DNA from 2 places in the Paenibacillus sp. J22TS3 genome. Region 2 is predicted to be linked to the other one. Evidence: riboswitches for the same ligand, from Rfam matches in the RefSeq annotation. Region 2 holds a riboswitch; the other holds the start of a gene.
What was found. Region 2 has a riboswitch for S-adenosylmethionine ahead of metA (homoserine O-acetyltransferase MetA). Riboswitches for the same ligand answer to the same signal wherever they lie in the genome.
Positions count from the first base shown of each region.

Region 1: it holds a riboswitch for S-adenosylmethionine, as region 2 does, so the genes downstream of both, KJS63_RS21505 (methionine ABC transporter ATP-binding protein) here and metA (homoserine O-acetyltransferase MetA) in region 2, are expected to answer to the same signal.

Region 1 covers NZ_BOSF01000008.1:54,766-70,869, forward strand. Annotated here, with positions in the region: gene KJS63_RS21480 (DUF2515 family protein) at 1-1,212, opposite strand, end outside; gene KJS63_RS21485 (thioredoxin family protein) at 1,368-1,730, shown strand; gene KJS63_RS21490 (COX15/CtaA family protein) at 1,895-2,854, shown strand; gene KJS63_RS21495 (UbiD family decarboxylase) at 2,930-4,702, shown strand; gene KJS63_RS21500 (Cthe_2314 family HEPN domain-containing protein) at 4,733-5,440, shown strand; SAM riboswitch class I at 5,553-5,700, shown strand; gene KJS63_RS21505 (methionine ABC transporter ATP-binding protein) at 5,779-6,795, shown strand; gene KJS63_RS21510 (methionine ABC transporter permease) at 6,795-7,463, shown strand; gene KJS63_RS21515 (MetQ/NlpA family ABC transporter substrate-binding protein) at 7,524-8,381, shown strand; gene KJS63_RS21520 (SDR family oxidoreductase) at 8,877-9,653, shown strand; gene KJS63_RS21525 (NifU family protein) at 9,803-10,048, opposite strand; gene KJS63_RS21530 (YuzB family protein) at 10,128-10,382, shown strand; gene KJS63_RS21535 (hypothetical protein) at 10,499-11,065, opposite strand; gene KJS63_RS21540 (NAD(P)/FAD-dependent oxidoreductase) at 11,230-12,291, opposite strand; gene mqnE (aminofutalosine synthase MqnE) at 12,338-13,441, opposite strand; gene KJS63_RS21550 (HesB/IscA family protein) at 13,761-14,120, shown strand; gene KJS63_RS21555 (helix-turn-helix domain-containing protein) at 14,640-14,984, shown strand; gene KJS63_RS21560 (hypothetical protein) at 15,110-15,328, opposite strand; gene KJS63_RS21565 (hypothetical protein) at 15,371-15,574, opposite strand; gene KJS63_RS21570 (YheC/YheD family protein) at 15,840-16,104, shown strand, end outside.
Region 2 covers NZ_BOSF01000008.1:172,491-188,594, forward strand. Annotated here, with positions in the region: gene KJS63_RS22030 (MarR family winged helix-turn-helix transcriptional regulator) at 279-653, shown strand; gene KJS63_RS22035 (MDR family MFS transporter) at 685-2,313, shown strand; gene KJS63_RS22040 (helix-turn-helix domain-containing protein) at 2,490-2,714, shown strand; gene KJS63_RS22045 (hypothetical protein) at 2,991-3,299, shown strand; gene KJS63_RS22050 (dipeptidase) at 3,404-4,759, opposite strand; gene KJS63_RS22055 (foldase protein PrsA) at 5,162-6,277, shown strand; gene KJS63_RS22060 (MBL fold metallo-hydrolase) at 6,547-7,536, shown strand; gene KJS63_RS22065 (substrate-binding domain-containing protein) at 7,880-8,845, opposite strand; gene modA (molybdate ABC transporter substrate-binding protein) at 8,968-9,810, shown strand; gene KJS63_RS22075 (DUF3055 domain-containing protein) at 9,953-10,255, opposite strand; gene KJS63_RS22080 (HRDC domain-containing protein) at 10,462-11,466, shown strand; gene corA (magnesium/cobalt transporter CorA) at 11,600-12,535, opposite strand; SAM riboswitch class I at 13,000-13,124, shown strand; gene metA (homoserine O-acetyltransferase MetA) at 13,239-14,174, shown strand; gene KJS63_RS22095 (aminotransferase class I/II-fold pyridoxal phosphate-dependent enzyme) at 14,196-15,380, shown strand; gene KJS63_RS22100 (trans-sulfuration enzyme family protein) at 15,377-16,104, shown strand, end outside.

The DNA.
Region 1 (16,104 bases), 120 kb from region 2:
AAGCAGCTTGGGCGCATACAGGCGTCTGCCTTCCGGCAGGCTGGTCTGCTCAAGAAGTTCCATCCCTTCAAGGCCTGGGCCCAAGGCTTGGTCCTTGTCTGTGGTGAACAAGGCTGGCCAATAGTCGGCCCTTGATCCGGTGTGCGGAACAAGCGAGGCGAAGGCTTCGGCTCCTTTCCTCAGGGAAGCGAGGCCGAAGAGCAGCGCGTACAGGTTCTTGCCGAAGGTAATTCGCGTGCTGAGACTGGAGAAGTCGCCAAGAATCCGTCCGGCCAGCCGCGGAATATGCCCTTCGGGACAGGATGAAGCATCCAAAGTCTGTTTTTCCTGCTGCTTTGGAGTGCCGTCTTCCGCAGATACTGAATCCAGATCCAGCAGAGGAAAGATAATCTGATTGAGTCCTGCCCAATTGTGCAGGTGGAAATTCGCTTTTTCCGTGACCCGGTTCTGAAAGTAGGGGTTCCGGACGACCCGTTTCTCAATGTAATTTTGCTCGTTGATAATCAGGCCTACAGCCAGCAGGGCACTGCCGCGCTCCAGCCAGAAGCGGTCCCAGAAAGGCCGCATAAACCGGGAGACATGGAAGTGAGGGAGCAGATAGAACAGGCTTGACCCGATCTCCCGGCTTTTCATATAGAGCATCAGCTGAGGGTAGGCATCCTGGAAGATTAACGCGTTGCATCTTTCCAGAAAGCGGTAGGTCACTTCCTTGCCGGTCTCATCCAGCAGCGGATACATTTGGCCGCCGCGCAGATCACTCATGTTCCAGCCTGCATTGCGCGAGACCATATGGGCCAGGAAAGACCATTGCAGTTCAGGGTAAGCCTGGTAGCATTTCAGGTAGGCCTCTGTCCGGGTGATATTGCTGATATTGTTCATCCGCACCGATTCCTCGATTTCCTCAATAACGCGCTGGTCTTCGGGGGTTAGGCCATCCTTGGCATCGACAATCAATCCCAGCGGCTCGTCAAGTCTCCGCCCCTGACTGCTCCGCTTAAGGAGGTCTTCCACCTCTGTATATACGGTCCTGGCAGACGCCTCATTCCAGTCCAGGTGAATTTTCTCTTCCCTTAGGCGTGAAGAGGCAGCGATGCCTGCGGTTTTGCTCTTTACCACCTCACTCACCATGGAAGGAAGCGATAGAAGCATTTCTTTAAGTACTGCGGCAAGCCCGGGCGACTTGGAGTCACCCTGGTGAAAGGGCTGGCTCATGTTGATCCCTCTCTTTCGAATAAAGTGAGTCAATATGTACCTTGGCAGGTGATTATAACGTAAGAAGAATTTAGTCACATTATGGCCTAAAAGTTTGACTTCCACTCTTCGTTTTGATTGACTAAGAGAGATAACGATAGAAAGGACTGAAGCTCATGAAAGAAGTGACATCCGCTGGTGCGTTTACTGTAGAAACGCAGTCCAGCAATTTGGTTGTTGCCGTCTTCAAAGCAGACTGGTGCGTAGATTGCAAATTCATTGACCCATTTATGCCTGAGGTTGAGGAGAAGTACGGAGACCGCATCACGTTCCTTCAGGTGGATGTGGATAAGGTAGGGGATGTCAGTCAGGAACAGAATATCCTGGGCATTCCAAGCTTCGTTGCCTATACGGACGGACGCGAGCTTGTCCGGTTCGTCAACAAAGCCCGTAAATCCCGGGAGGAAATTGAAGATTTCCTGAACCGTGCCTTGGATGTGTACCGGACTCTGCACGATACGGCGGAGCATAAGGAATAGGGTACGCAATACCAAAAGTCACAAGCGCCATCCATTTGGGTGGCGTTATTTCATGATTTGATCATTTTGTCACATGTGACTTATGATATGTATATCCTCATCGGTTATAATGAAAGAGCAGCTTAATTTGTGTAAATCCAATGAATATAGCAGGTGAGGAAAAAGTGAATACCAAACAACTGAAATGGCTGAGTTATGCTTCCAGCTTTGTTATGCTGATGGCCACGCTGGGTGGGACCGCAGTAACGAAGCTGGATGCAGGGCTTGGCTGCGGCCGGGAATGGCCGCTCTGTAACGGGAAGTTCGTTCCCGCCCATACGCTGTCTTCACTCATAGAATGGTCTCATCGTGCAGTGAGCGGGGCCGCAGGCATGCTCGCGCTGGCGGCGTTTATTGCTTTTATGATCTATCGGAAGGAACGGCGCGACCTTAAAGCGTACGCCACGCTTGCCCTTATTTTTGTTGTGGTGCAGGCGATTATGGGGGCTCTCGCGGTGGTGTTCTCGCAATCCTCGGCTGTGATGGCACTGCACTTCGGGTTCTCGCTGATTGCCTTCGCAAGCTCATTGATGCTTGCTCTTGGTATGAGAGAGCAGGAACGTGAAGAAGCCAACATGCCGAAGCTTCCTACCGGACCAGTTACCCGGAGATTCCGGAATCTGGTATGGTTTGCCACGTTCTACACTTATATCGTGGTCTACCTGGGAGCCTATGTCAGCCATACGAGTTCTGCAGGAGGATGCAGCGGCTGGCCGCTCTGTAACGGACAGGTTATTCCTGAACTTACCGGAGGCGTGGGCATTGCATTCATTCACCGGATCGGAGCTATAACTTTGTTCTTTGTGATTGCCGTGCTCGGACATTTTGCTTACAGAAAGCATCAGGGGAACAAGGAAATCCGGTCGCTTGGGTTAGCGGCAACTGTGCTTGTTATCGTTCAAATTTTCACAGGTGCTTTTCTGGTTATGAACCTGACCAATTCCAACATGTATATTTTTGCCTCCTTGTCGCATATCTTCGTCCTGGCTTGCATGTTCGGTGTGCTCAGCTATATGAGTGTGAGAACCTGGCAGCTGAGCAGGGCGGAGGCTAAGCAGGGCCAATTGAATACGAGGTTGAACTAAAGCTCCGCAGCAATGCGGAGTTTTACATAGGAGTAAGAAACTTGAGATGAGTCAGATCAATAGGAGGTATCATCTGTGGGTTACAGAAATTTAAGGCAGTGGATTGAAGCACTGCGCAAGGACAAGCAGCTGGTGGTGATCGATGCGCCTGTTGATCCCTATTTGGAGCTTGCGGAAATTCACCGGCGGGTCATTGCTGAAGAGGGCCCAGCCCTGCTGTTCACGAATGTGAAAGGCACACCGTTCCCGGTGGTTACGAACTTATTCGGGACGCCGCGGCGCGTCGAAATGGCGTTTGGACCGCGTCCCGAACAGCTGGCTAACCGTCTTGTCGGCGCGATGAACACCCTGCTCCCACCAACTCCCAAGGCGCTCTGGAATGAGCGGGGATTGATTCGGGAAGTGTTAAAGGTAGGAATGAAGACGGTACCTAAGGGGGAGGCTCCCATTCTTCAGGTATGCCGTACGGATCGTCCGCTCGCGGACCTTCCGAAGGTGACCAGCTGGCAGGAGGATGGGGGGCCGTTCGTGACCCTGCCGCTTGTCTACACTGAGAATCCGGTTCAAGCCAAAGACAACAACTTGGGCATGTACCGCATCCAGATTTATGACGATCAGACTACAGGTGTTCATTGGCAGATCCAGAAGGGCGGAGGCTTCCATTACCATGAGGCCGAGAAACGTGGAGAAGCGCTGCCTGTATCCGTATTCCTTGGTGGCCCACCGGCCCTGATCGCCGGCGCCATCGCTCCGGTGCCAGAGCATTTGTCCGAACTGCTGGTCACATCCTTCATTCTTGGGGAAAAGCTGCCGATGGCGGATAACCCGATGGGTGGGCACCGGATTCCGGCTGAGGCGGAATTTGCCATTCAGGGATTCGTACCCCCTCATGAGCGCCGCCTTGAAGGACCGTTCGGCGATCACTTTGGTTATTATTCGCTTCAGCATGAATTCCCTGTCCTTCAGGTCAGCCATATGTGGCACCGCAAGGATGCCATTTATCCTGCAACGATTGTCGGCAAGCCCCGGCAGGAGGACTATTACATCGGCGATTTCCTTCAAAAGCTGTTATCTCCAGCTTTCCCTGTAGTTATGCCAAGTGTACGGTCCCTCTGGACTTACTCTGAGAGTGGATTCCATGCGCTCGCGTCCGCTGTCGTCCGTGAGAGCTATTCAAGAGAGGCGTTGGTTGCGGGCTTCCGGATTCTTGGCGAAGGCCAGCTGTCTCTGACGAAGTTCTTGATGCTGACGAATGTGCCGGTGGATCTTGCCGATATCAAGATTACACTCAAGACTGTACTAGAGCGGTTTAACCCGCGAACGGACTTATTTATTTTTAATAAAACGTCGAATGATACTCTGGATTATACCGGGCTGAAGCTTAACCACGGCAGTAAAGCGATCCTGATTGGCGTAGGGGACCCGGTACGTGAACTTCCCCGGGAATATACGGGCGGCGAGATCGCCGAAATCCATGAGATCGCGGTATTCCATGATGGGTGCCTGGTGGTGTCGGGTGCCGCATATGAACAGGAACCAGAACTGCCAGCCCGCCTGCTCGCCCGCCTGAAGGAGAAGGGAGCCGAGTGGAAGTGGCCGCTCGTTGTCCTGGTTGATCATGCTGAGGAAGTGGCCAAGTCATCGAACTCATTCACATGGACGGTATTTACACGATTTAACCCGGCTTCGGATATTTATGCGGATGCGGAGATACAACAGCATCATTTATCGTATAACCTACCTCTCGTAATTGATGCACGAATGAAACCGGGTTACCCGGATGAGCTGTTCCCGCGTGAGGATATCGTGAAACTGGTGGATCAGCGCTGGTCCAGTTATTTTGCCTAACATAAATCAGCAATCGAAAGGGGGCCGTGTATGCTGCGCAGCCTGCTTGGAGAGCCGCCCCGCAGGGATGAGGGGCTATTGTCAGACACATTCAAAACCATGAGGCAGGTTATCCAGCACTTCCAGGCCAGACCGGACAGAAGCAGCGGTTCTAGGCTTGATTATTCCAAGCTTCAGATCTGGATGGAGGGTCTTGCCGCCTCCCTTGATGAGTTGGAGCAGTGTACGCATGCCTCCGCGTTTTTCCGGCACAAGGTTCATACCAGGTATATGGCGGATATGGGACCTCAGGAAAAAGGGGATTACGCTCGTTATGTATATTTCTATAAGGACGGGTTCATCCGCGTATTCTCCATCCTGGATAAATTGGGTACGGTCCTAAATGAGCTGTACGGACTCAACACGGCTAGAGTAAAGCCGCATTATTCTTATTTCACGGTTCTTCGACAGTTCAGTTATCTTGGGGCTCATCCTAGGCTTGGGCAGCGTCTGACGGAGATCAAGGAACAGCATAAGGATGCATTATCCCGCTTGCGCCGCCGGAGGAATACGGAGATTCACTACATGAATTCAGAAATGCAGGATGATCTCTGGCAGAAGCATCAAGCGCCGCATGGAAAGCTTGAGCTTGAGGATATGGATCAGCATTTGACTGATCTGATGGACGGTTATCAAATGGTGCTGGAGTCACTGAACGTATCATTTAAATATACGCTCTCAAATATAAAAGTATTCTAATCGGATTAATTTGATAAAATGAATAAATTGCCTTTGACAAACGGTGCAAAAGCCTCTATACTGAGAGACAGTTTCAGAAAAGATTTCATGAACCAACTCGAAAATTTCATATTTCTTATCAAGAGTGGCGGAGGGACAGGCCCGATGAAGCCCGGCAACCGATTCAAATATGTGTTTAGGTCTTTAGACCTTTCATCGTTGAATGACATGGTGCTAAATCCTTCAGAGCGTACATGGGGTGCGCTTCTGGCAGATGAGAAGGCAAAGTCTCAAATTTTGAGAGCCCTACAATTCTGCGTGGGGCTCTTTTCGCGTTTGGATATAGAGGAGGATCGGTTTTGATAGAGCTTAAACAACTTACTAAATCTTATGGCAAAAAGAACAAAGCAACGACAGCCTTGTCGAAGCTCAACTTAACGGTAAATAAAGGGGAGATCTTCGGTGTCATCGGTCATTCGGGGGCTGGCAAGAGCACGTTGATCCGGTGTATCAACCTGCTGGAGCGTCCAACATCCGGAGAGGTCTGGGTGAATGGTGCCAACCTTACCTCTATGGGGAAGGGGGAGCTTCAGCAGCACCGGAGAAAGATTGGCATGATCTTTCAGCATTTCAATCTGCTCTCTTCTGCGACCGTATATGACAATATCGCTTTCCCGCTGACGCTGGTTCACACGCCTAAAGCCGCCATAGACAAAAAGGTGAATGAACTGCTGGCTCTTGTCGGGCTGGAGGATCATAAGAACAAGTATCCGTCCCAGCTGTCCGGTGGACAGAAGCAGCGGGTGGGCATTGCCCGGGCGTTAGCGAATGATCCGGACGTGCTGCTGTGTGATGAAGCGACTTCGGCGCTTGATCCCCAGACAACAGATTCAATCCTGAAGCTGCTGCTGGACATTAACCGCAAGTTCAATCTTACGATTATGCTTATCACCCATGAGATGCACGTCATCCAAAGTGTTTGTGACCGGGTGGCTGTCATCCATGCCGGGGGCATAGTGGAGGAGGGGCCGGTAACCGAGGTGTTCCTAAAGCCGAAGCATCAGGTGACCCGGGAGTTTATTAACCGCGAATCAACTGGGGCCGAGGCGCTTAAGCTGGCGCTGTCCTCGCTCAGCTCTGGATCGTCCAGACAGGTCAAAATCACTTTTCTTGGATCACAGACCTATGACTCGCTGCTGTCTCAGATTGTGCGTGAGACGGGTGTGAACTTTGCGATTCTTCAAGGGACGATTTCCACGATTAAGGAAGTGCCGTACGGCCAGCTGCTTGTCTCCTTCGAAGGGGATGCCGCCAGTATTGACCGGACCATCACACTTCTCAGAGAACGCAATCTTGATGTGGAGGTGATGTACTAATGTGGGGACTTGACTTCTCATCAGTGGATTGGGAGGAAATGGGCCAGGCTACGATAGACACCTTGAAAATGCTGGGTGCTTCCTCTCTGTTAACCTTTATTATCGGCCTTCCGCTTGGTGTTCTCTTATTCGTAACCGCGCGTTCCAATTCAGCTTTCTTCCGGTTTGTTTACCGGATTCTATCACTCATTGTCAACATTCTGCGATCGGTGCCGTTCATCATCCTGATTGTTGCACTGATTCCAGTTACCCGGTCCATTTTTGGAGTATCGATCGGGGTTCCAGGCACGATTCCGCCGCTTGTGATCGGCGCTGCGCCGTTCTTTGCAAGACTTGTGGAGACTGCGCTGCGTGAGGTCGACCGCGGGGTAATCGAAGCGGCAACTTCTATGGGGGCATCTACTCTGCAGATTATCCGGAAGGTGCTTCTTCCAGAATCGATGCCAGGGCTTATTGCCGGTATGACGATTACAGTGGTTACGCTGGTATCTTATACGGCCATGGCCGGTATGGTAGGCGGTGGTGGACTGGGAGATTTGGCTATCCGCTACGGTTATCAGCGGTATGAGATGGAAGTGATGATTGTAGCCGTAGTGTTTATGGTCATTCTCGTTCAGCTGCTGCAAATGCTTGGCGACCGCTTGGTTGCTCATTTTACAAGGAAATAAGGAAACACAAATATAACGGTAATAATAATCCTTATTCAATAACAAATTGGAGGTTTGGAAATGAAAAAATGGTCAACAGCTTTTTTGCTACTTACACTTATCTTGGTGCTTGCCGCTTGCGGTAGCAAACCACAGGAATCACAACAGGGATCTGCGGATACTGGCAAAACACAAACCACTACGGAAACTAAAACAGAACCGGTTAAATTGGTTGTAGGTGCTACAGCTATACCCCATGCTGAAATTCTTAATTTCATCAAACCAAAGCTGAAAGAAGAAGGCGTGGATCTGGAAGTTAAAGAGTTCACCGATTATGTCCTGCCAAATACGCAGGTGTTCGAGAAACAGCTCGATGCCAACTTCTTCCAGCACCAGCCATACCTTGATGATCAGAACAAAAAGAACAACTTTAACCTTGTAAGCGTGGTGGGCGTGCATGTGGAACCCTTCGGTGCTTACTCTAAGAAATACAAAACCAAAGACGAAATTCCGAATGGCGCAAAAGTAGCTATCCCGAATGATGCTACCAATGGCGGGCGTGCACTTCTTCTGCTTGCCAAGAACGGTTTGATCACCTTGAAAGACGGAGTTGGAATCTCCGCAACGGTGAAGGATATCACTGCAAATCCGAAGAACCTTGAATTTAAAGAACTTGAAGCCGCTATGCTGCCGCGTGTTCTTGATGAAGTGGACCTGGCTCTGATCAATACGAACTATGCGCTTGAAGCGAAGCTGGTTCCAACCAAAGATGCTCTCTTTATCGAAGATAAGGATTCACCTTACACCAACATCCTCGTAGCCCGTCCGGACAACAAAGATTCCGAAGCGATTCAAAAACTGGCTAAGGCGCTGACTTCCGCCGATGTTAAGAAATTTATCGAAGACAAGTATCAAGGCTCAATTGTTCCTGCGTTCTAAGAAACGCAATAATTGTGCCAGAGCTCAATTATTGCTGAGGAAGTGACAGAAACAATTGTGCCAAGGCTCAATTGTTCCTGCGTTCTAAGAAACGCAATAATTAGACCTTGAACGAATTTCAAGGAATGTACAAGAAGAAGCCCTCCTTTGGCATGGTTGTTAGACACTTCCATTCTACCAAGGAGCGGCTTCTTTACTTTTAATTGTTTGGTTTTGGATTTCATCTTCTGAAAATAATTCAAGAAATCCAAAACCAACAGCGGTGGTAGCAGCGTTCGTTCTCGGAGCCTTTTGAACACAAACCGAACTCCTAATCAAAATCAGGAGCCGTCTTTCAGGACAGTCCCGTTCTGCTTCTTCAGGTTTTTTCAATGTTTGCTTGTAAGGCCGTCATGACCTTTCCATGCAAGTTGTGGGGATAAGCCAAATCTTTTATACTTGATAGGGAGTACGTATTTATTAGGCTGACGGCTTGCCGTGGGGAGGAATCCGCAGGTGAAAGGTAAAATTGCATTGATTACGGGCAGCGCCAAAGGGCTGGGGAAGAAGACGGCGCTTACGTTAGCGGATGAAGGCTGTCATATTGCTCTGAATTATGTTCATAGTGAAGCTGAGGCTCTGGAGCTGAAGGCTGTGATTGAAGATAAAGGTGTCCGGTGTATTGCTGTGCGTGCGGATGTCGCAAGTGTGGAAGATATCACACGGTTGGTCTCTGAGGTAGAGCGCACCCTGGGCGGGATCGATATTCTGGTGAATAATGCGGGCCCGTTCATCCGGGAACGCAAGCTCTTTGCGGAGTACAGCAGGGCAGAGGTGCTGTCCTTAATTGAAGGGAATTTAGTAGGCCCCATGCTGCTTGATCATATGGTCCTTGAGGGGATGCGCAGCAGAGGATGGGGCAGGATCATCCATTTTGGATTCGGGCATGCTGCGGAATCCCGGGCATGGCCTCATCGGGCGGCTTATGCTGCTGCGAAGACGGGACTTGTATCTTTTACGAAGACGCTTGCTGTTGAAGAAGCCCCGTATGGGATTACCGTGAACATGATTTGCCCGGGAGACATCCGGGGTGTGAATAAGGAGAAGTCCATTGCCGAGGTTAGCGGAGAGCAGGATGGGGAGACACCAAGGGGCAGGCCTGGCAGCGGGGAAGATATCTCGCGGGTTATCGCCTTCTTGTGTCAGCCTGAGTCTGACTTTATCACCGGCAATATTATGGATATTTCAGGAGGACTTGACCCAATCCGTCCATGGATTAAGCCGTCCCCCTAAGTTCCTTGGCTAAGTTCTATCCATCCGGACAGAATAATGCAATAAATAGCCTGACTATCCGGCAGCAGCCTGTTCTGGTTCATGGCTCTAAAACAGAAAGTGCCGGCCACGAAGGCCGGCAGCTTGAAGATCGTACTTGAATTTATAAATTAAAATACTTGTACAACTTCTTGAACGCCTTCGACTTCTTCAAACAGCGCGCGCTCAATCCCTGCTTTGAGTGTGATTGTGGAACTTGGGCAGCTGCCGCAAGCACCCACCAATTTCAGTTTGACGATGCCATCCTCCACGTCAACGAGTTCGACGTCACCGCCGTCGCGCTGCAGGAAAGGGCGAAGTTTATCAAGCACTTCCAGAACTTCATCATACAAAGTATCTTGTGCATTTTGGCTCATATTTCTCAACTCCTTTCTTATATATTATATTACAAACGGATTTAAATTTAAATGGCATTAGCAAAGCGAGGATTACTGCATGAGACCGATTATAGAATTTTGCGTGAATAATATGCACTTTGGAACCGATGAGGTCATGAAAAAGCTGGAGGATTGTCCAGACTACGATGTGCTTGAATACGGCTGTCTGACACATTGTGGCGTATGCTATCTCACCCCGTTTGCCCTTGTGAACGGCGAGTTCGTCGAGGCAGAAAGCGCGGAGCAGCTGTACGAACGTATTATGGACAAAATTAAAGAAATCGATGCCTGGTCCGAGTTGGATCTTGACTAGTGGCAAAAAGAGGTAACCGCAGGGTTGCTGTAAATATATACAGGAAGACCGCTCCGAAGTAAAGGGGCGGTCTCTTTTTGTATAGAAAATTAAATTGCTCAGCTCGCTAAGCTTAATCAGCCTACGTAACGGAGTAAATTCATAGTGCCTGTTGATCTAACCACAACCCATCCAGCTGGAATCGGAGAGCCGAGCATGACCCAAATCTCACGGCCGTAGCTGGCGCCGTTCACATAGGTAATTAAATTCATGGTGCCTGTGGACCGTGTGATAACCCATCCTTCAGGAATCGGAGAGCCGAGCATGATCCAAACCTCACGGCCGTAGCTGGCACCGTTCACGTAGGTAATTAAATTCATGGTGCCTGTGGACCGTGTGATAACCCATCCTTCAGGAATTGGTGAGCCGAGCATGACCCAAATTTCACGCCCATAGCTGCTTCCCTTAACATTTGTAATCTCATTCATATTACCTGAGGTTCTTGTTATCACCCAGCCCTCGGGAATAGGTGAGCCAATGGCAACCCATTGGGTCTGAGATGCGCTTAATGATGTTGTTCCCGCCTTGGCTTGAACTGCTGGCTTCGATGATGCAGAGGCGTCGGTTGTCCCTGCATTCACGGATAAAGCGGTTGCAATAGTAACGGAACATAAAGCTAAGATGGCTAAGTGCTTCTTCATCATTAAACATCAACCTTCCATTAAAGGTATTTTATTCCAAGATAATCATATAAGAAATCTATAAATCTATCAACCATTTATTTACAAGTTCAATGGGAATTAAAAGTTATACACAATCAAAAAGAACGGGATTTCTCCCGTTCCTGATTATCTAAAGATATATGCAATTAGCCAAAATGATGTTTGGACATCCACAGCACACCACTCTTGAGAATCCGGGGAACTCGTCCCATAACCTGGCGTTTGCCCATAAGGCCAAAGCCGGCTTTCTTGCCTAGGGATCCGAGAGTTCCCTTCAGCTTAATCGGGCTAAGCCGTGGGGTCTCGCCACGCCACAAGGCAAGCGCGATATGGCCGATCTGTTCGCCTTGTCCTTCAGCAGCTTGACCGCTTGGGGCGAATGGAAGACTGGCGCAGTCCCCGCACACGAATACCTCAGGGTGCTCTGGAATCTGATAATATTCATTCAGCAGCACACGGCCTTGGTGATCCTTGGGCACATCAAGCTTTTGCACGATTTCCACCGGTTGTATGCCTGCCGTCCATACCGTGGCATCAGACAAAATGTCATCGCCAGTTGTATGGATCACGCCTTGCTCTAGAGAAGTAATGGTGATATGGGATAACGTCTCCACGTCATGCTCGTGGAACCACTTCTCCACGTAGGCTGACATCTTAGGAGGAAATGCAGACAGGACTCTTGCTCCGCGGTCGATCAGAGCAATGTTGAGATCTGGACGGCTCTCCCGAAGCTCAGCAGCTATCTCCACACCACTTAGTCCTCCCCCGACAATGTTCACCCGGCCATAAGGCTTGGTATCATTCAGGAGGCGGTAGGTCTCCCGGACGGCGCTCATCGTTTGGATGGTACAAGCATATTCCTGGGCCCCGGGAATTCCATGGAAACGGTCCGTACAGCCTAAAGCGATAACAAGCTGGTCATAATAAACCGGATCATCATTCTCCATGATTACCTTTTTGTTCTCAAGGTCAACGGAAGTGACCTCCCCGTACTTCATATTGAGGTTCTGATGCACGGGGAAGGGAACGCGGAGTTCCACGTCAGAGGCCGTGCCTGCGGCCAGCGCGTAATATTCCGTCTTCATTGTCTGGTAAGGCATGCGGTCGATCATCGTCAGGCGAATATCGCTTGGCATATTTCCTTTGAGAAGCGTATTGGCAATCGTGACTCCGCCGTAACCTCCACCTAGAATAACAAAATGTTTCATGTTTTATCGGTTCCTTTCTGTCCTGCTTGTTATACGATTTAGCGATCTACTCATAAACCTCGATTTCGTTGTAGAAGGTGTCCCGTTCTACCGGAATACGTCCAGCTCCCTTAACCAGCCAGACCAGCTCCTTGCGGGTCAGGCCTTCCGGTGTGTTGGCACCGGCGGCGTGGCTGATTTTCTCCTTAAGAATGGTGCCGTGAACATCCGATGCTCCAAAGCTCAGGGATACCTGGGTCAGCTGTGTACCAATATTAATAAAATAGGCTTTGATATGCTGAATGTTGTCCAGCATTAGACGGCTGATGGCAATGGTCTTAAGATCCTCATATGCGGAGTTGCGGCGCATGATGCTCGCGTTCTTGCTCTTCGGCTGCATGGAGAGGGGAATGAAAACCATGAATCCGCCAGTCTCGTCCTGAAGATCACGAATTTGCATCATGTGACGGATCCGGTCCTCATGGCTCTCGATCGAGCCATACAGCATGGTTGTTCCTGTTCTGATGCCAAGCTGGTGGGCTGTGCGGTGCACTTCAAGGTAGCGGTCGACGTTCGCTTTGTCGACTTTCATCTTTTCCCGGTATTGGTCGGATAGAATCTCCGCTCCTCCTCCGGTCAGGGACTTGAGCCCGGCTTTCTGAAGCTCTTGCAGAACCTCGGCAATGCTCAGGCCGCTGATGCGTGTGAAAAAGTCAATCTCGGCAGCAGTGTACGCTTTGAGTGTGACTTCAGGAAACCGCTCGTTCAGTGCTTTGAGGGAGTCTACATAATATTGAAAAGGCACATGGTTATTATGCCCGCCTACAATATGAAATTCACGGATACCTGGGTGAATGTGCTGTTCCACATATTCCACCATTTCAGGGCCTGACAGGGTGTAAGAGCCTTCCTCCCCCTGATCCTTACGGAAATTGCAGAACGCGCAGTAGGATTCACAGACGTTCGTGAAGTATAGGCTCATATTTTCGATAAAATAAACTTTCTTGCCATTCTTCTTGAGGTTAACTTCATTTGCCAGCTGGCCGATCGTAAGCAGATCGTCGCTTTGATATAAATATACCCCATCTTCAAGATTTAGCCGCTCGCCGCGGCGAACCTTTTCAACGATTTCTGCCATTCTTTGATCAATATGAGGGGCAGTAAGTAACATGGAAATTCCTCCAATCTGAAGTCGAACTGTCATACGAGTTATCATTATGGCAATCGGATATGAAATAACGTCTTCTTAGACGCTTTGCTGAGACACAGCGGGAAACCATCATTGTGAAATTTAGAACAGGTTGGTCAGTGAAAAGACCTGGTTCGTAGTTGTCAGAATTGTGACAAACCAATGCACCCATATCATTATAAACCTCCCATTCTATTCGGGCAATAAGTATAAATCGATTCCTGGCGCGGTTCTTCCGTCTCTTGAGGGGAGTTCTAATGTGGAGTATACTTAGGAGTGTAAGGATAAGGAGGGAATCTCAATGATTAATATCACGGATGCGGCAGCAGCTCAAATAAAAGAAATGCTTTCCCAACAGGAGACACCTGACATGTTCCTTCGTCTTGGTGTACAGCCGGGAGGATGCAGTGGGTTCTCCTATGGCATGGGATTTGACGATGAGGAATCCGAAGCCGACGTCTACATGGACGTAAGCGGGATTAAGGTAGTCGTAGACAAGGACAGCTTGAAGTATTTGAATGGTCTCGAAATTGACTATGAAGCTTCCGGTATGTCCGGCGGGTTCTCTATCCACAATCCGAACGCGATTGCGACTTGCGGGTGCGGCTCAAGCTTCCGCACACGCGAGGATGCGGGACAGCCGAATCCGGAGCAGTGCTGACGGAATAATATTGCAAAACGGCCTTTATGACGTAATACGCGTTATAGCGGTCGTTTTTGTTTTATTGAAAGAGAAATAAAAAAGGGATTATGTTTACGTGTGGTGATGTTCCAAGGGATGTGAATTAACAATAAGTAGGAATTCTTGGATCTCCGGCGAGTCTTACATGAAAAATGTGATATGTCTGGGGTGATGAAATGAGTACAGGTTCTTACAAAACAGCAGTGTTGTTTTTGTTGTTATCTTTAGGAGTGTTTCTATTTCCCGGTTTAGCAAGGTTTATGTAGAAGCCAGACTATCCCGCAAGATCACTCAGCTTTTGCTCCCGTCCGGATGATTTTGTTAAGGAGCAGGAAACTGAGCAGAGCGGTTGTATGATGAGGCAATTTACGTAACCATATCCAAAACATAAACGGTATCACAGCCGCTTGAAGACAACATGGAATATAAGAGCACAATGGCGAATAAGAAAAATATTGCTGAAGAAACAGACCAATATAGTAACGGAGGGGGAAAACAGTGAAAAAAGAAATCTTGCTGCCAATTTCTATTATTGTACTTGGAGGATGCCTTATTTTATCAGCTTGGATAGTAACTAATGGGCTAAAAAACAATGAACATTTCGTGCAAGCTCAAAATACTACTACTACGGCAAAAGCTCTAATGACTTCTGCCGAGGCAGCACAATACATGGGAATTACATTAAACGACTTTAATTTGCTTATTAAGAGTCAAGTTGGAGAAAGAGCGGAACTTCATTCTTACGATACATATAGGTTTATCCCATTCATCGACATCGGTAATCAAAAATATTTCAATAGAGCAGAAATAGATAAATGGATTGAATACAGTATGCTTAATTAACACTGACCTCAAAAAACATCAGCATCATTATCCGCGTAATTATGGGATGCGAAATATGTAGTATCACCGATTATATAAAGAATACGAAGAACCCCCCTTCCCAACAGAAGGGGGGTTCTTCGTGCTTAATTAGCTGCGCTAAACATCGTTATATCACGTGCATAATGGGATTTCTTTCCGGTCTCTATATTACGGATACGAACATAATCCGGGGAATATTTCTCAATGATTCCGCGGCTCAGCTCACAATAGACCCCAGCCTCATCTTCCTGCCAGGCAGAGATGATTCTCTGGGACAGGGCCGCTGCGAAGAAATCCATATCTGCGGTTAATGTATGATTCATTGCCTGCTCCTTTACTAGGGTAGTTCACTAACATGAACGGGCTTAGGAGAAGAATTGCTTGTTCAGCATAAGGCAGATCATTCCTGCGGCTAGAACGGAGAATGCGATGCAGGAGCTCCCCAGGCCTCTTCTGGAGTCCTTAATAAAGCGTATACCTATAGCAAATACAGCAATGGTAACTGCTACAAGCACAAGGGACATAGCGATCATGGCAATCCAATACAGAAGTCCGAATAACTGCTCCAATAGAAGTTTCCTCCCATATAACAATAGGTACGGGTTTACTATATACCAGAACCCCCCGTTTGAAAAGAGTTAAAGCACAAATTCAGACCGTTTCTGGTTATGTGCCGAATTTTGTTAAATCAGGCGTAAGCGGTGGACATACATCCAAGAACAACAGCCTTGTCCTGAGTATGAATAACTATATAGATGGACACTTGAGTATGTATCTTAAGACAGTCTATGGATGTTTAGCATGCTGATCTCTATAGGAAAAGGGGAGGCTCAAATGGCGGGAAGACAGCTGGCGAATAAATGGTTGAAGACGGAAGCGCTTCTTTCGGATGCCCGGATTCAGGGGCATATTCCTCAGACAAGAATGTTTAGTGCCCCTCAATTGAAGAAGATGCTTCATAGATATGGAATGGTGGTTATCAAACCGGTTCGCGGAGGCGGCGGGTATGGGGTAATCAAGGTAACGTACAGAAGAGGCAGGTATTCGTTCACCAACCTGGCACAAGAGCGCTCATTCTCTAACTTTAGTGCTATGTTTG
Region 2 (16,104 bases):
CTCACCTGCCGAAAATTATTTTGATTATTACAAAGTAAATAATGAAAATTATTTCGATATGATGATATACCATTTTCACCTTAAATTCAAGGAAATCCAGCATAAGTATTGACATAATCCAGGGATGGTAGTATATTTTCATGAGTTAAATAATAAACTGTTTAAATACTTAGCGAGAATCTGATTAAGTGAGGTGAAATCCCCTGGATTACGATCGGTATATCGATAGAATTGAGGCGGCCTGGAAGAACACCATTCGTAAAATGGAGTCTGAGATTATGGTGCATCGGGAGCTAGGGTTGACAGGGCCCCAGTTTCATATGCTCGGCTTGATTTCCAAGGAGAAATCCTGCAATATCTCTTACCTGGCTGAGAAGCTGGAGGTGAAACCTAGTGCCATTACGGTCATGATCGACCGCTTGGTGCAGAGCGGATATGTAGAGCGCCGGCATGACGAGCATGACCGGAGAGCGGTGCTTGTCTCGGTGACACCGGAGGGCGGAGAGGTGCTCAAGGAGGCGAAGAAGAAGTCGCGTGAAATTATCAAATATTATTTCTCGCATTTGGACGCTCGTGAGCTCGATACTCTTGTCGGAATCTTTGAGAAATTTGCGGTTATCGAAAAGCCGGCCAAGCCGGAAACAACAACTTAGGGAAGTCTGATCTATTGAGGAGGAAACTACTGTGAGTGAACATTTAGCTCATGCACCGGATCAAGATGCGGGAAAGAGAAAGCTTCTGATTACCGGGTTAATTATTGCCATGCTGTTCGCAGCATTGGATGGAACTATAGTGGGAACGGCGATGCCAACCATCGTGAAGGATCTGGGCGGCTTGTCCCTGATTACCTGGTTAACCACGGCATATCTGCTTACCTCGACCACAGTCGTTCCGCTGGCAGGCAAGCTTGCGGATTTGTTTGGCCGTCGTGTAGTATACATGACTGGACTTATTATCTTCATGGCTGGGTCCGCGCTTTGCGGAATGTCTGGCAATATGACACAATTGATTATTTTCCGTGCGATACAGGGTCTTGGCGGCGGTATTATGATGCCGATGGCCATGATCATTATCGGGGATTTATTTACAGGTAAAGAGCGTGCCAAGTGGCAGGGGATCTTCGGAGCCTTGTATGGTCTGTCATCCGTGCTGGGGCCGCAGATTGGCGGTTGGATTGTCGATGCCTGGAACTGGACCTGGGTGTTCTATATCAATCTGCCCGTTGGCATATTGGCAGTCATCTTTATCGCCAAGGGTCTGCCGAAGCATATCAATAAAGGACCTGTCAAAATCGATATCCCGGGTACACTTACCATGGTCATCGGTGTGGTTGCCCTTCTGCTTGCATTAAGTTTCGGTGGAGAGAAGTATGAATGGGGCTCCTGGCAGATTATTACGATGTTTGTGGTGGCCTTGGTCTCACTTACGGCTTTTGTTATCATCGAATCCAGAACGGAGGACCCGATTCTGCCGGTGTCCCTCTTCAAGAATGGCACCTTTACCATGCTGAATGGAATCGGCTTCTTCATGTCCATTGGAATGTTCGGTGCGATTATGTTCGTACCGCTCTTTATGCAGTGGGTGGTAGGGGTCAGTGCGACTCAGTCAGGAACGATTATGACTCCGATGATGGTCGCCATGATTCTGACCAGTGTATTTGGCGGCCGGCTTGTATACACGCTTGGTGTGAAGCTGCAGATTATCCTAGGCATGCTGATCATGTCTGCCGGCTTCTATCTGCTGACCACGCTGTCCATCGATACCAGTCAGTTGTTAGCGACCTCCTATATGGTGGTCATTGGTCTTGGCATGGGGCTTGTGATGCCGATCCTGACTCTGGCGCTTCAGGAGAGCTTCCCGAAATCCCAGCTCGGCGTTGTAACGTCCTCGTCCCAGTTCTTCCGTTCCATCGGGGGGACGTTCGGTATGACGCTGCTTGGAGCTATTATGAATAACAGATCAGGCAGCATTCTGTCCAAGGATTTGACGCCGCTGCTTAATCAGCTGCCTGAGCAGGCGAAGCCGCTGGCGGACAAATTCAATGAGATGATTGCGCACAATCCTCAGCAGATCTATTCTGCGGTACAGTCTCCGGAGATGCAGAAGGCCATCCCTGCCCAGCTGATGGAAACGGTAAACCCTATATTGAAGAATGCGCTCGTTGAATCGCTGCACAGCGTATTCCTTTATGGTTTGTTCTTCGTACTGGCGGGCGTAGTTGTTGCTGTGTTTATGAAAAAGATCAAATTGACGGATGCAGGCAAAAAGAAACCCGGCGGCGAGGCCGGTGCCGAAGCTGCTTTAGAGCAATAGGATCTGTCCCGGACGGTCCATTTCCCCTGTGGAAATGGGCCGTTTACTGTATCTGAATAGAGAATGCCCATTTTTCCTTATGTATCGCACCTTTGCCCTATCCCGTTCATAAGATGTGTTGACTGTATCCCTTACTTGTTAAACCATCAAACCCGAGCAAGGAGGGGTGACACATTTTGAAGGGCAGCGATCGCAACAGCAAATTTTTACTAACTCATCGTGAGCGGGAGGTTTTTGAACTGCTCGTGCAGGATAAAACGACGCGTGATATTGCCGGACAGCTGTTTATCAGTGAGAAAACGGTTCGAAACCATATCTCTAATGTCATGCAGAAACTCAACGTCAAAGGTCGTGCACAGGCAGTTGTCGAGCTAATTAAGCTTGGGGAATTAAAAATTTGAGGGCACCTTACCGGGCCCGAGCATGAACCTTCCCGATTCAGCCGCAAGGCTCGGGAAGGTTTTTTGTTGTGAAGCGCGTGAAGGTTGGCTGCACTTCCGAGAGGGAATATCCGGGAAAGCATGAATTCTTGAAGAAAAAGAGGTATGATACATAAGAGGCCTTAAAAGAGATTAGGTTTTTCCAACAGATGCACACTTGCCTTTTCTACTGCGACCATAAGTTCATCAGGCTCGGGCTAGTACCAGAATGGTTTGAAAGAAAAGGGGGAAGCACAGATGAAAGTGAATTTGAACTTTACCAATAAAGGTAAAGCTGCAATTGAGAATTTCAACAACGAGGAGCTGCTTGAGATATTTGCGAGGTATTCCCGTACCTTGATGAAGAAATACGACATCCAGGTTACGGTTCCGGCAGAGGCGAACAGCGATATTGCCGCGAATGGGTATATCACGCTGATTGCGGATCAGGTGAAATGTGAAATACCCGCATTTTTTAATGAATTGGGAAGAGACATCAAGGTTCCTTTGAAGAAAAGACTTGGTACGAAAGTGGATAACGTGTTCAAGACCGAAGTGATTGAATGACCGAATTCCATGTTGTGAAAAAAAAGCCTTACCCGGCATGCTCCTATGAGCGCTTCGGGTAAGGCTTTTTTGTGTGCCATGGCTGAATATCCGTAAGTATCCGGTTAAATCAGCTTCAAGTATTCCACAATGGTAAGGAGTCCTTTATCAAAGTTCTCCAGATTGAAGTGTTCGTTCGGCGCATGCAGATTCTCATCTGGCAGGCCGAATCCCATCATGACGGCCGGGGCGGACAGGACGCGGGACAGGGTGGCAACGATCGGAATGGAGCCGCCGTCCTTGGTGAACAGAGCGCGAGTGCCATAGACCCGCTCGTAGGCATCGGCCGCTTTTTGCAGCATGGGGTGGGAAGGATCGATGTTGAACGCGAAGGCCTTCTCCATCTGCTTCACCGTGAGCTTGGCGCCCGGCTGAGTATGGGCCTTGAGGTGGCGCTCGATCTTGTCCAGAATATCCTGCGGGTCCTGGTCGCCAACCAGCCGGCAGGTGATTTTCGCATGAGCTTCCTTAGGAATAACAGTCTTGGAGCCTTCGCCCTGGAAGCCGCCGTACACTCCGTTAAGCTCCAGAGTAGGACGGGCGCCGGTTCTTTCGACGAAGGAGAAGCCTTCCTCTCCGTATAGAGTGTCCAGACCCAGGTCTTGCCGTAGGCCTTCTTCATTGAAGTTCATCTTTTTGAATTCGGCTTTCATCTCCTCGGATAGAACCGGGACGCCTTGGTAGAAGCCTTCTACAGCCACCCGGCCCTGATCATCGTGCAGGGAGGCCAGCAGGGAGACGATAGCATGCAGGGCGTTAGGTACGCCGCCTCCGAATGAGCCTGAATGCAGATCGGTATTCGCGGTATGTACGGATACTTCAAGCGAGCATAACCCGCGGAGCCCTGTGCTGATGGCAGGCTTGCCCTTCTCGATCAGCGAGGTATCGGAGATCAGCACCACATCAGCGGCAAGCTTGTCCTTGTTCTCTTCCAGGAACAAAGGAAGGTTCGGACTGGATACTTCCTCTTCGCCTTCAATACAGAATTTCACATTGACCGGAAGAGCGGATTCCTGACTGAGCAGGGCTTCCACCGCTTTAATATGAAGGAATAGCTGGCCTTTGTCATCGGTAGCGCCTCTGGCGTACAGCTTACCGTCCCGGATGGAAGGCTCGAATGGAGGTGTCTCCCACAGGTGGAGCGGATCAACCGGCTGAACGTCATAGTGGCCGTAAATTAGAACGGTAGGTTTACCGGGAGCATGCAGATGATCGGCATAAATAATGGGATGGCCCTGGGTTTCATGAACCTCAACATGTTCAAGCCCCGCGCGGGTCAAGGCGTCCGCAATCCAATTGGCGGCTCTGGCCACATCAGGCTTATGTTCGGATAGAGCGGAGATACTGGGAATGGTGAGCAGGTCCTTCAATTCAGTGAGGTGCTGCTCCCTTAAATTCTCGAAGTAGGCTTTGTAATCGATTGTCATGCGTATCCTCCTAAAACATGGTATAGCCCTATTTTACTCTTTTTGGGCCAAAACAAAAATGCTTTAGGTTAAAGCAGTTGTGGCTAGATAAAATGAACTTTAAAAATTAACCAATCTCAGCGGAGAGGGCGAGTGATTCTGAAGAAGCGGAGCGTCCGCCGTTGTCTCCGAAATGCCCCTACTTGGATATTTAGTTCAAGCATTTCGGGGACAACAGTGGTCGTAAGAACACTCGGCATCGCAGCGCACCAAAAGGTTACCTTCATAAGTTCATTTTATATAGATTAGCGCTTCCTTAAAAATAACCGGCATTTTTTTATGAAATGTTAAGGTTATGTGGAGACGTTTCTGGTAAAGTGAAATTAAACAAGCATTAGAGGGGAGTCAAACAATAGAATGGATGGTAAAGATCAGAAAGATTTGGAGCAAGAAATGAATCAAGAACCGAAAGAGGGACAGGCAGGTGAAGAGACAGGAACCTCCGCGGTCAAGCCAACGTCTGAAGGACCAGCTGTATATTCTTCTCCGGAGACAAAATCACTCTTGTCCGAGCAGACTGCGGGAGGCAACCCAGCTGTAACCGCAGCCAAACGCCAAAGTATGATATGGATGATCGTATCACTGATTCTGGCCGTGGTGCTTGTCATCGTACTGGTGAAGCCGCTGACAGGAAAAGGCGCTTTGGACAACGGGCCGGTCGCTTCGGTTAATGGTGTGGAGATCAGCAAGGAGAAGCTGTATAACGAGCTGGTTAAAGCAGGCGGTGAGCAGACTCTTGACAGCATGATCAACGATGAGCTGATGAAGCAGGAAGTCGACAAGGCCAAGATCAAGATTACAGACGCTGATATTAATAAGGAAATCGGATATCTGGAAGAGCAGTACGGCTCTAAGGAAGCGCTGGATCAAGCTCTTCAGCAGAACGGGATGGCCCGTAATGATCTGAATAAAATGGTGGTTAAGCAGCTTGAGCTTAAGAAGCTGCTCGGTTCCAAAATCAAAGTAACCGATGAACAAGTGAAGCAGTACTTCGATCAGAATAAAGAGTCCTTCAATACGCCGGAGCAGGTTCGTGTATCAGCCATTACTGTTGCGTCGCAGGCTGATGCGGATCAGGTGCTTAAAGAGCTTAAGGAAGGTGGGGATTTCGCAGCATTGGCCAAAGCGAAATCCACAGATGCCGCAACGAAAGCAAGCGGTGGGGATCTTGGATTCATCAGCAAGGGACAGCAGGAAGCCGCAGTGGAAGAGGCTGCGTTCAAGCTGAAGAAGGACGAGCTCAGCGGAGTGATCAAGACCCAGGAAGGCTTTAAAATTCTGAAGGTGACGGACCGTAAAGAAGCGCATACTGCAACGTTCGAGGAGCGCAAGGACCAAATTCGCGACGGTCTGGAGTCCCAACAGGTTGCCCAGCTGCAGCAGAGCTGGCTTGATGAGACTAAAGCAAAAGCCAAGATTGTCAACAACCTGAACACAAAGACAGGTACAGACACATCGGCGGCAGCTAAATAATAAGGTTGGATGATGAAAGGCCGGGTTCTTGTAACCCGGCCTTTTTTCCATTTTGATATGCGGGGGGTGAGATTTCAGCTTGGCTATTCATAAAAGTTGAACAAATGATTGTACGGATGAGAGCAACTTCTATAGACTTTGAGTTTGTTCTGGAAAGAAGGTACAATAGGGGGGCGGAAAAGCAAGACGAATCTAAAAAAAACCGGGTCGGTACGAGACGAATGAGATGCCTCGTATGATTATGTGCAGGAAGCTGAGGTTGAAGAGGCATGTCTGAAGTGAAATTGTGGGAAGACGGTATGATCCAGGTGAAGATATCTATGTCTCCCCCACTAAGGTGGGTCAACAGCTATATTCTCCGTGGCAGCCGGGGAGTCACTATTATTGATCCCGGTCCGAAATCAGAGACCAGTATTGCGGAGTGGACGAAGGTATGGGGAGAACTCGGGCTTAACAAAGACGAGATTACTTCTGTCGTGCTGACTCACCACCACCCGGACCATTATGGATTGGCTGGTCATATCCAAGCTTACACGGGGGCAAGTGTGTGGATGTCCCGCCGGGCCCATGCGGAGACTAAATTCATGTGGGGGCCGGGCAGTCATATCAATGAAGAGCTGCCGGCTCTGTACCGTCGTCATGGAATGCCGCCGGAGTGGACCAGCCAGCTGGCCGCCCATTTGGAGGGCTTCCTGCCGCAGGTGCTGCCCGAGCCGATTGTCTCCTATCTGGATGAAGGAGTCATGCTGGAGATGGGGGACCGGCTCTGGCTGCCAATTGAGACAGGGGGCCACGCCCCCGGTCATATGTCTTTCTATCACCGGGAGAGCCGGACGATGCTGTGCGGGGACGCTGTTCTTCCCCAGATATCGCCCAACATCAGCTTCCTGCCGGGAAGTGATCCGCAGCCGTTGCAGTCGTATACCGATGCCATGCTGAAGCTGGCCGCGTATGAAGTGGACCTGGCATATCCGGGACACAGGCATCCCTTCGATTATTTCAGGAAGCGGCTGGAGGATCTGCTGATTCACCATGAACAGCGTCTGAACCAGATTGAGGAGTTCCTTAGGGAAAACCCAAGATCAGCGTTCGAGGTCTGCACCTATCTGTTCGGAGATCAGCTGGGTATTCACCAGATGCGGTTTGCCATGTCGGAGACGCTGGCTCACTTGATTGAGCTGATTCGGCAGGGCCGGGCATTTGAGGAGGCTTCATCGGAGCGGGTTATTTATTATCCTGTGCTGGGCAGAAATGAATAAAACGCACATTCCTTAAGCGTGGATAAACCTAAGCCTTACCTTCTTAAAGGTTGCCAGTGAGGGTATGGTCTGGATATATTCAGAAGAACTGCTGCTCTCTTCAGGGCCCCTGGCGGGATTTTGATTCTTGCCGTGTAGTTGGTGACAGTGTTGACAGCCTGAGGTTTGGTTGACAGCCGTCATGCAATGCGCACCGAGCGCTGGGAGCTTTGCGTGGTGCGGGGGTTCTGAGCCCGGACCGAGTGTGTGGAATCAATAGGAAAATTATAAAATAGCGCCCCTGTTATTTAGGCCTTGTGTGGCTCGGATAACAGGGGCGTTACTTGTTAAATATAGGACGGTTTTAAATCTCGTATTTCACTTGTCCAGTCAAGGAGAGATCATAACCTTGGATAGAGCCAAGCTCTATCTTGAGCGCGTCTGAATTCATCACTTCCAGAAGACGTGGAATCCAGGGCTCGGTGTGGGAATTCTTCAGGACAACCAGATCGTAGTGTTCTTTGACCATCGGCACAAAGTCAATGCTGCCCATCATTTGAGCAGTCTTCTCGGTGCCCACGCCCACATCGGCCTCACCTACAGATACCTTGCCAGCCACACCCATATGGCTGGTCTCTTCATGGTCGTAGCCCTGAATCGATTTCCGGTCCAGTCCATGAATCCGCAGCTGCTCGTCCAGAAGTACCCGGGCTCCGGCACCTTTCTCCCGGTTAATCAGCCGGACCCCAGGCTTCTGAAGATCTTCCCACCGGGTAAGATTCTTCGGATTCCCCTTGGCAACATACAGCCCTGCGGTCCGCTGAAGCAGATGGATGACCATATAAGAATGACCGGTTAGAATCCGGTTGATATACGGAAGGTTATACTGTCCGCTGTCCGCATCAAGCAGATGGGTGCTGACAATGTCGCTTTTCCCTTGATACATGGAAATCAGGCTGTCCAGACTTCCGGCGTGGGAACGAAGAGGACGGTAGGAGGGGGCGGATCTCTCCAGATGCTTGGCGAGCAGATCCAGACTGATGTCTTGGCCGGTGATTACCAGGGAGCGGGCTTCGCCGGACTCCTGTTGGTTCCCGGCCCGCGCTTCGGAAGCATCATCAGAAGCATCTTGAGAGGCGGACGGACTGCGCAAGGCCGGTCCACTTCTGGCGGACCGTTTATATGCTTCCAGATCGCCCGCATCCACCCGCATTTGCTTGCCGACTCTGTAAGCCGGAAGTTCCCCTTTTTTAATCAGGTCGTATACAGTCAGCTTGGATACTTTCAGAAGCTTCGCTATTTCTTCGGTTGTGTAAGAAATGTCACTCATGAAATCCTCCAGTTCAGTCAGGTTTAATTATAACTAGATATATATAGGTATAACTAGTAATATTATAATTAACTTGTTGTTTTTATTTTAATGGTATGTGATAAGTAGGAGGAAGTAAAGGGATGAGAGAAGCGAAAGTGAATAGAAAGCTGTCTATGAAAAGATGGCTAGCGGCTGGTTTGATTCTCCTGCTGGTGATGCTGGCGGGCTGCGGCAGCCTTGGTGCATCAGGAACGAATGAGCAGGTTGGCAGCAAGGAGAAGCAGACTCAGATTGAATTGGTAATTTCCGCCGCGGCAAGTCTAAAGGACAGCCTGAATGAGCTGAAGCCAGCCTTCGAAAAGGAGCATCCGAATGTTAGGCTGTTGTTTAACTTCGGGGCTTCGGGCGCGCTGCAGAAGCAGATTGAGCAGGGAGTGCCAGCCGATGTGTTCTTGTCCGCAGGTCAGAAACAAATGGACGCTCTGATTGACAAGAAGCTGGTCGATCCGGGGGAGAGCACGCCGATGCTAAAGAATGATCTGGTCTTGATTGCGGCTGCCGGCGCGAAGTCGCCCGCTACGCTGGAGAGTCTGGGTGACGATGGTGTATCCCGCATAGCCGTGGGAGAGCCGGAATCGGTTCCCGCAGGGCAGTATACAAAGGAAGCGCTTGAGCATTACAAGCTCTGGGACAAGCTGAAGCCGAAGCTGGTCTTTGCCAAGGATGTCAGACAGGTCCTGACTTATGTGGAGACCGGTAATGTGGAGGCGGGGTTTGTGTACCGGAGTGATGCCCAGACATCCACGAAAGCGGGCGTCATGTTCACAATCGATCCGCTCAGCCACCGGGCAATTGTGTACCCGGAGGGTATAGTAAAAGCGACACAGCACCCTCAGGAAGCCAAGGCGTTCTATAATTTCATGACCAGCAAGACGGCTCAGCATGTATTTACGAAGTATGGTTTTAGCCTTCCGGACGCTTAATATGGACACTGCAGGCTTCCAGTCTTCCGGTGTCTTTATCCGAAAACTGTCCGGCTAGAGGACTAACATTGACCCCCTCAAGCAAAGAGACTGCCCCTTTTGTCATTAGAAATGACGGAGATGCAGTCTCTTTTTTAAGCTGTTAATCCGTGAAATGCGGCTCTCCAAGCACTTGATACAGGAAGCCGCGAAGCTCTTCGCCCTCTTCCTCATCCAGGCTGTACACGCGCTCTAGATAACCCTCCTCATCCAGGTCATCCGATCCAAGAATAGCGGTACGTCCAGCCTGAAGATCGGTCACCAGTTTCTTCCCGTAGAACCGGTTCGTTGTGGTAATGGCCAGATCGAATCTCTTCATGGAATGGCCGATAAAAGTAATGAAGCGGGTTGAGGTCTGCTCCGTGGAATCGGACAGAAAGTCCAGGTCTTTTTCAGAAAATGTCATATCGGTAATGCCTCCTAGAATGGTGTGTCTGTTCCCCATTATAACAGGAAAAAAGATCGCAAGCGCGCCAACGCTTTCATTTGACTTTTTCCCAAAATAAGGTATAGTAAGATTTAACAGTATACGAAAATGAGGAAGCACCTCTTTGGCCGATGGCCGAAGGGGTGCTTTTTTTGTGTGCTGATTTAAGGGAGGTGCAGGAACGGATGCAAATCGTATTTCTGAACAGTATGGAGAAGCGAGAGGGCGGGGAACTGATCCAGGGCGCTCAGGTGTGGATCGGAGAAGAGCAGGGGGTATGGAGGATGGGCTGGAATGAGCTGTCTTCCGATGAGGCTGGGGAGATACTCTGGTATGAAGGAGAATCCTGGTCGGAGATGCTGCATGTCTACCGTCACCGTCTGTCCGTGAAGCTTGGAGAAGGCTTCAGACCGGTGATTGACGGGATTTTCCATGAGAAAGAGGACGGCAAAGGCAAGTCGGCACTCGCCCAGAAGCTCGTCTTCTACAGCGAGCTTCATCCGAACGAGGCCTTGTTCCTGGAGCTCAGCGCATGGCGGCGCAGACGGGCTGCGGCCGAGCGCAAAGCACCGTATTTGATCGCCAGCAATCGGCTGCTCCGATTGATCAGTGTATTCCAGCCAAGAACGCGTGAGGAGCTGATGCAGCTGCCTGGAATGGGCGAAGCCAAATCCGCGGAATATGGGCCGGAATTGCTGGAGCTGACCCAGCAGGGAGAGCGGCTATACAGCTTCCCGCTTGGCTGGGTCGAAGGAACTTTGGATGAAGAAGAGTTCCGCTCCTGGTTGTACAAGCAGAAGGAAGTGAAGTACCGGGTGGAGATGGAAAGGTACGGTCTGCGCCGGGTGCTGCTGGAGTCGATGGCGGAAGGTCACGGCATTGAGGAGATGAGCCGCAGAAGCGGGCTTGACCGGAGGGAGACGGTGGAGCTGCTCGAGGAGCTGGAGAAGGATGGCTATGATCTCGACGCTCTCCTGATGAATGAGCTTCATGAGCTGCCGGAGGCGGAGCAAGCCGCGATCTGGCAGGCATATGAGGAGCTTGGCGACACTTTCCTGAAGCCGGTGCTGCAGCGGGTATACGGAACGGATCTGCCGCCGGAGAGCAATGTGGAGAAGAAATATGAGCAGCTCAGGCTGATCCGGATCCGGTTCAGAAGGCACTGCTCAAGCGTTCAGAGCGCCGGATAGCCGGATAGTGCCGGATAGCCGGATAGTGCCGGATAGCCGGATAGTGATCAAAAAAGGACGAAGCTCTCCGCCGTCTGTTGGCAGCGGGTGCTTCGTCCTGCATTAGGTTCGTTAGTGGGATGGAGCGGTCAGCTCAAATCCAGTCTTTTTTGCGGAAAATATAGAACATGCCCAGGCCCAGCGCGGCCATAATGCCGAGCACAATGAAATAACCATAACGGCTGTGCAGCTCCGGCATATTAGTAAAGTTCATTCCGTAAATTCCGGTAATTAGGGTTAGCGGGATGAAGATCGTGGTGATCGCGGTGAACACCCGCATGATCTCATTCGCGCGGTTGGCGATACTGGACTGATAGGCTTCTCGTAAGTTGCCCATCAGTTCCCGGAAGGTATCAAAGTTCTCGGAAATCTTCACGGCATTTTCATAAATGTCGCTGAAGTATTTCTGCAGCTGGTCATCGATTAGGCGAAGGTCCTTCTTGTTCAGGATATTAATAACTTCCTTCTGCGGACCGAGCATCTTCTTCAGCCACAGGATCTCACTTCTCAGACCGATAATTTCACTTAAGTGCGACCGCTTGGTATGAACCAGGATGTCCTCCTCAAGCCTCTCAATCTTGTCTTCGATCCGGTCACCGACTAGGAAATAGTTATCAACAACAAGGTCAATGAGCAGGTACAGGAAACGGTCAGGTTCGTTAACCTCCTGTTCCCATAGAATGGGCTTGATGGCCCGGAGTTCATTGATCTTCTGCTTTGTTACTGTAATAATATAATGCCGTCCCAGGAACATGCTCAGCGCACGCAGGAAAATTTCCTCGTCATCAAAACGGATGCTGTTCACAACAATAAAATAATGGTTGTCATAAATTTCAATCTTCGGACGCTGTTCTTCTTCGGTCAGGGAGTCCTCCACGGCCAGATCATGCAGCCCAAAAGCCGGCTGCAGCAGCGCCAGATCCTCGGCGTCCGCATCGATCCAGTAAAATCCTTCCGCCGGCGGCGTCAGGGTTGTTTCCAGGTCCTCCACCACAGTAAAGATACCCGCGTTGACATGGCGAATTTTCATCTGATTTCTCACTCCTTCACCCCATGGTTCACAAGGGGTATGCTCTTATTAAAGAGCATAGAAAAAAATCAGCAGCCGGCTAATTACCGCATGAGGCAGTAACGGCACCGGGAAACGAAAGAGCCCCTTCCTCCCGCAGTTGTCCTGCTGATCTGTTTTCTATGCAGTTGTATTGCAGGGGCATAGGTCTGCGGACTACTCGGGTCGCCTTCCATTTCTGAATTTCACCTCTTTGCATTTCAGCTTGTAACACTCGTCTAGTATAACGCCGGGGCATGAAAATTTTCAAGAAAAATGTCCTCACCTGTCATGCGATAAGATATGGGAAAATTGTCCTTGAGGTGACGTCTAAATTTGCAAGAAAAATCTCATCTGGGTTCTTGACGGAAGGTGCGATTATACTATAAAGTATTTGCAAGGAATTAAATTACACTTTCCCTGAATTTTAAAATTTCATACGCGAATTCTTATCAAGAGTAGGTGGAGGGACCAGCCCAATGAAACCCGGCAACCGGCGAGCAATCGCACGGTGCTAATTCTTGCAGAACTTCAGGCAGCCGCAAGGCCCTGAGTCTCTGAGAGATGAGAGAGGCGCATATATATCAAGGATATGACCTTTCTCTATAGAGAAAGGTCATTTTTTGTATGCCCCCGCTTCTGACATAGGAAACCGCACCCAAACCCATGAAGGAGTGAACGAGACATGCCAATCAAAGTACCTGACACCTTACCCGCCAAAGAAGTTCTTATTAACGAGAACATCTTCGTGATGGATGAAAGCCGGGCTTATCACCAGGACATCCGCCCGCTGCGGATTGCTATCTTGAACCTGATGCCTACGAAAGAAACTACGGAGTCGCAAATTCTGCGCCTGCTGGGGAATACTCCGCTGCAAGTGGAGATCGTGCTGCTGCATCCGCGTTCCCATACCTCGAAGAACACGTCGGCGCGTCACTTGGAAATGTTCTATAAAACATTTGACGAGATTAAGAAACAGCGCTTTGATGGAATGATTATTACGGGAGCTCCGGTGGAACAAATGGAGTTCGAAGAGGTAAACTACTGGGATGAGCTGAAAGAGATTTTTGAATGGACGAAGACCCATGTCACTTCAACTCTTCATATATGTTGGGCTTCTCAGGCAGGTCTGTATCATCACTTCGGCGTGCCAAAGGTGCCGCTGGAGGACAAATGCTTTGGTGTTTTCCCGCATACAGTCAATATTCCGAATGTGAAGCTGCTGCGCGGCTTTGATGAGGTGTTCTATGTGCCTCATTCCCGCCATACCACGGTGCGGAAAGAGGATATCGAGCGCAGTGAAGAGCTTGAGATTCTGGCTGAGTCCGAGGACGCGGGAATTTATTTGGTTGCGACCAAGGACGGCAAGCAGATTTTTGTGACTGGGCATTCGGAATATGATCCTTTATCCCTGAAGTGGGAATATGACCGTGATGTGAATAAAGGAATGGAAATTGCCCTTCCGGTGAATTATTTCCCGAAGGATGATCCTACCCGCACACCGCCTTCGACTTGGCGGGCTCATGCGAACTTATTATTTTCCAATTGGCTTAATTACTATGTGTATCAGGAAACACCGTATGACATGGAAGCTCAAGCTGACTATGTATACCACATCTAAATTAGGGGGTTAATCTACGTTATGGCAGACAAAGAGCTTCACATTGAGAGCAGACTGGCGCAGATCGGTTCCGTCGAGGAGCCGGTTACCGGGGCGATTAATTATCCGATCTACCAGGCAACCGCCTTCCGTCACCCGCGCCTCGGACAGAGCACCGGATTTGATTATTCACGGACCAAAAGCCCAACCCGCGCAGTTCTGGAGGCTGCTGCCGCCAAGCTTGAATCCGGGGATGCAGGATTCGCCTGCAGCTCCGGAATGGCGGCGCTACAGACGATTTTTACATTGTTTGCGCAAGGGGACCATCTGATTGTATCCCTGGATCTATATGGGGGAACCTACCGGATGATCGAGCGGATTCTGGGCAAGTACGGTATTACGGCTTCGTATGTGGATACAAATGATCTGGATGCGCTCGAACAGGTGCGCCGGCCGAATACGAAAGCGCTAATTGTGGAGACTCCAACGAATCCTCTAATGATGGTTACAGATATCGGGGCGGCGTGTACATGGGCCAAGCGGCATGGAATCCTGACCGTGGTGGACAATACGCTGCTGACCCCGTTCTTCCAGCGTCCGATTGAGCTTGGAGCGGATATTGTCATTCACAGTGCTTCCAAATATTTGGGCGGTCATAACGATGTGCTGGCGGGCCTTATTGTGACAAAAGGAAAAGAGCTGTCTGAAGAAATCGCCTTTCTTCATAATTCCATTGGCGCAGTGCTGGGTCCAACGGATTCTTACCAATTGATGCGCGGCATGAAGACGCTGGCGCTTCGCATGGAGCGCCATGAAAGCAACGCGCTGGCGATCGCCCGGCATCTGCAATCTCATCCGCAGATTGCCGAAGTGTTCCATCCGGGTATGCCTGAGCATCCCGGGCATGAAATTCAGAGCCGGCAGGCCAGCGGCAACACGGGGATTTTCTCCTTCAAGGTGAAGGATGCCCGTCTTGTTGAGCCGATCCTGCGGCATCTGGATCTGATTGCCTTTGCAGAGAGCCTCGGCGGGGTAGAATCGCTGATGACTTATCCGGCGATCCAGACGCATGCGGATATTCCGGCTGAAATCCGGGATGCGGTAGGGGTTGACGATCGGCTGCTCCGCTTCTCGGTGGGGATTGAGCATGTGGACGATCTGATTGCCGATCTGGACCGGGCTATTGAAGCTGCGCGGGTTGAAATTGAAGGAGGACAGGCGTCATGAGCGGACAAGAACGGAAATTTGAGACCAAGTTGATTCATTTTGGCTCCGAGATTGATGAGACGACCGGGGCTTCCAGTGTGCCGATTTACCAGGCTTCCACGTTCCATCATCACGATATTTTTAATCCCCCTGTCCATGATTACAGCCGCTCGGGGAATCCAACCCGACAAGCGCTGGAGGATTATATTGCGGTGCTGGAGGGCGGCGTTCGCGGATTTGCCTTCTCCACCGGCATGTCCGCCATCTCGACCACTTTCATGCTGCTGTCGGCGGGCGATCATATTATCGTGACGGAAGATGTATACGGTGGTACATACCGGCTGCTGACGACGATCCTCAGCCGGATGAAGATTGAGACAACCTTCGTGGACATGACGGATCTCGAGGCGGTGAAATCCGCACTTCAGCCAAATACCAAGGCGGTCTATATCGAGACGCCATCGAATCCAACGCTGAAGATTACGGATATTGCGGCCGTAGCCGGATGGGCAAAGGCGCAGGGTCTGATCAGCATTGTGGACAATACGTTCATGACGCCGTATTACCAGCGTCCGCTGGAGCTTGGCGTTGATATCGTGCTGCACAGTGCGACCAAATTCCTGGGCGGGCACAGCGACGTGCTTGCCGGCCTGGCCGTTGCAGGCAGCGAAGAGCTTGCGAAGCAGCTCAAGTATCTGCAAAATGGCATGGGCACCGTGCTGGGTGCCCATGAGTCGTGGCTGCT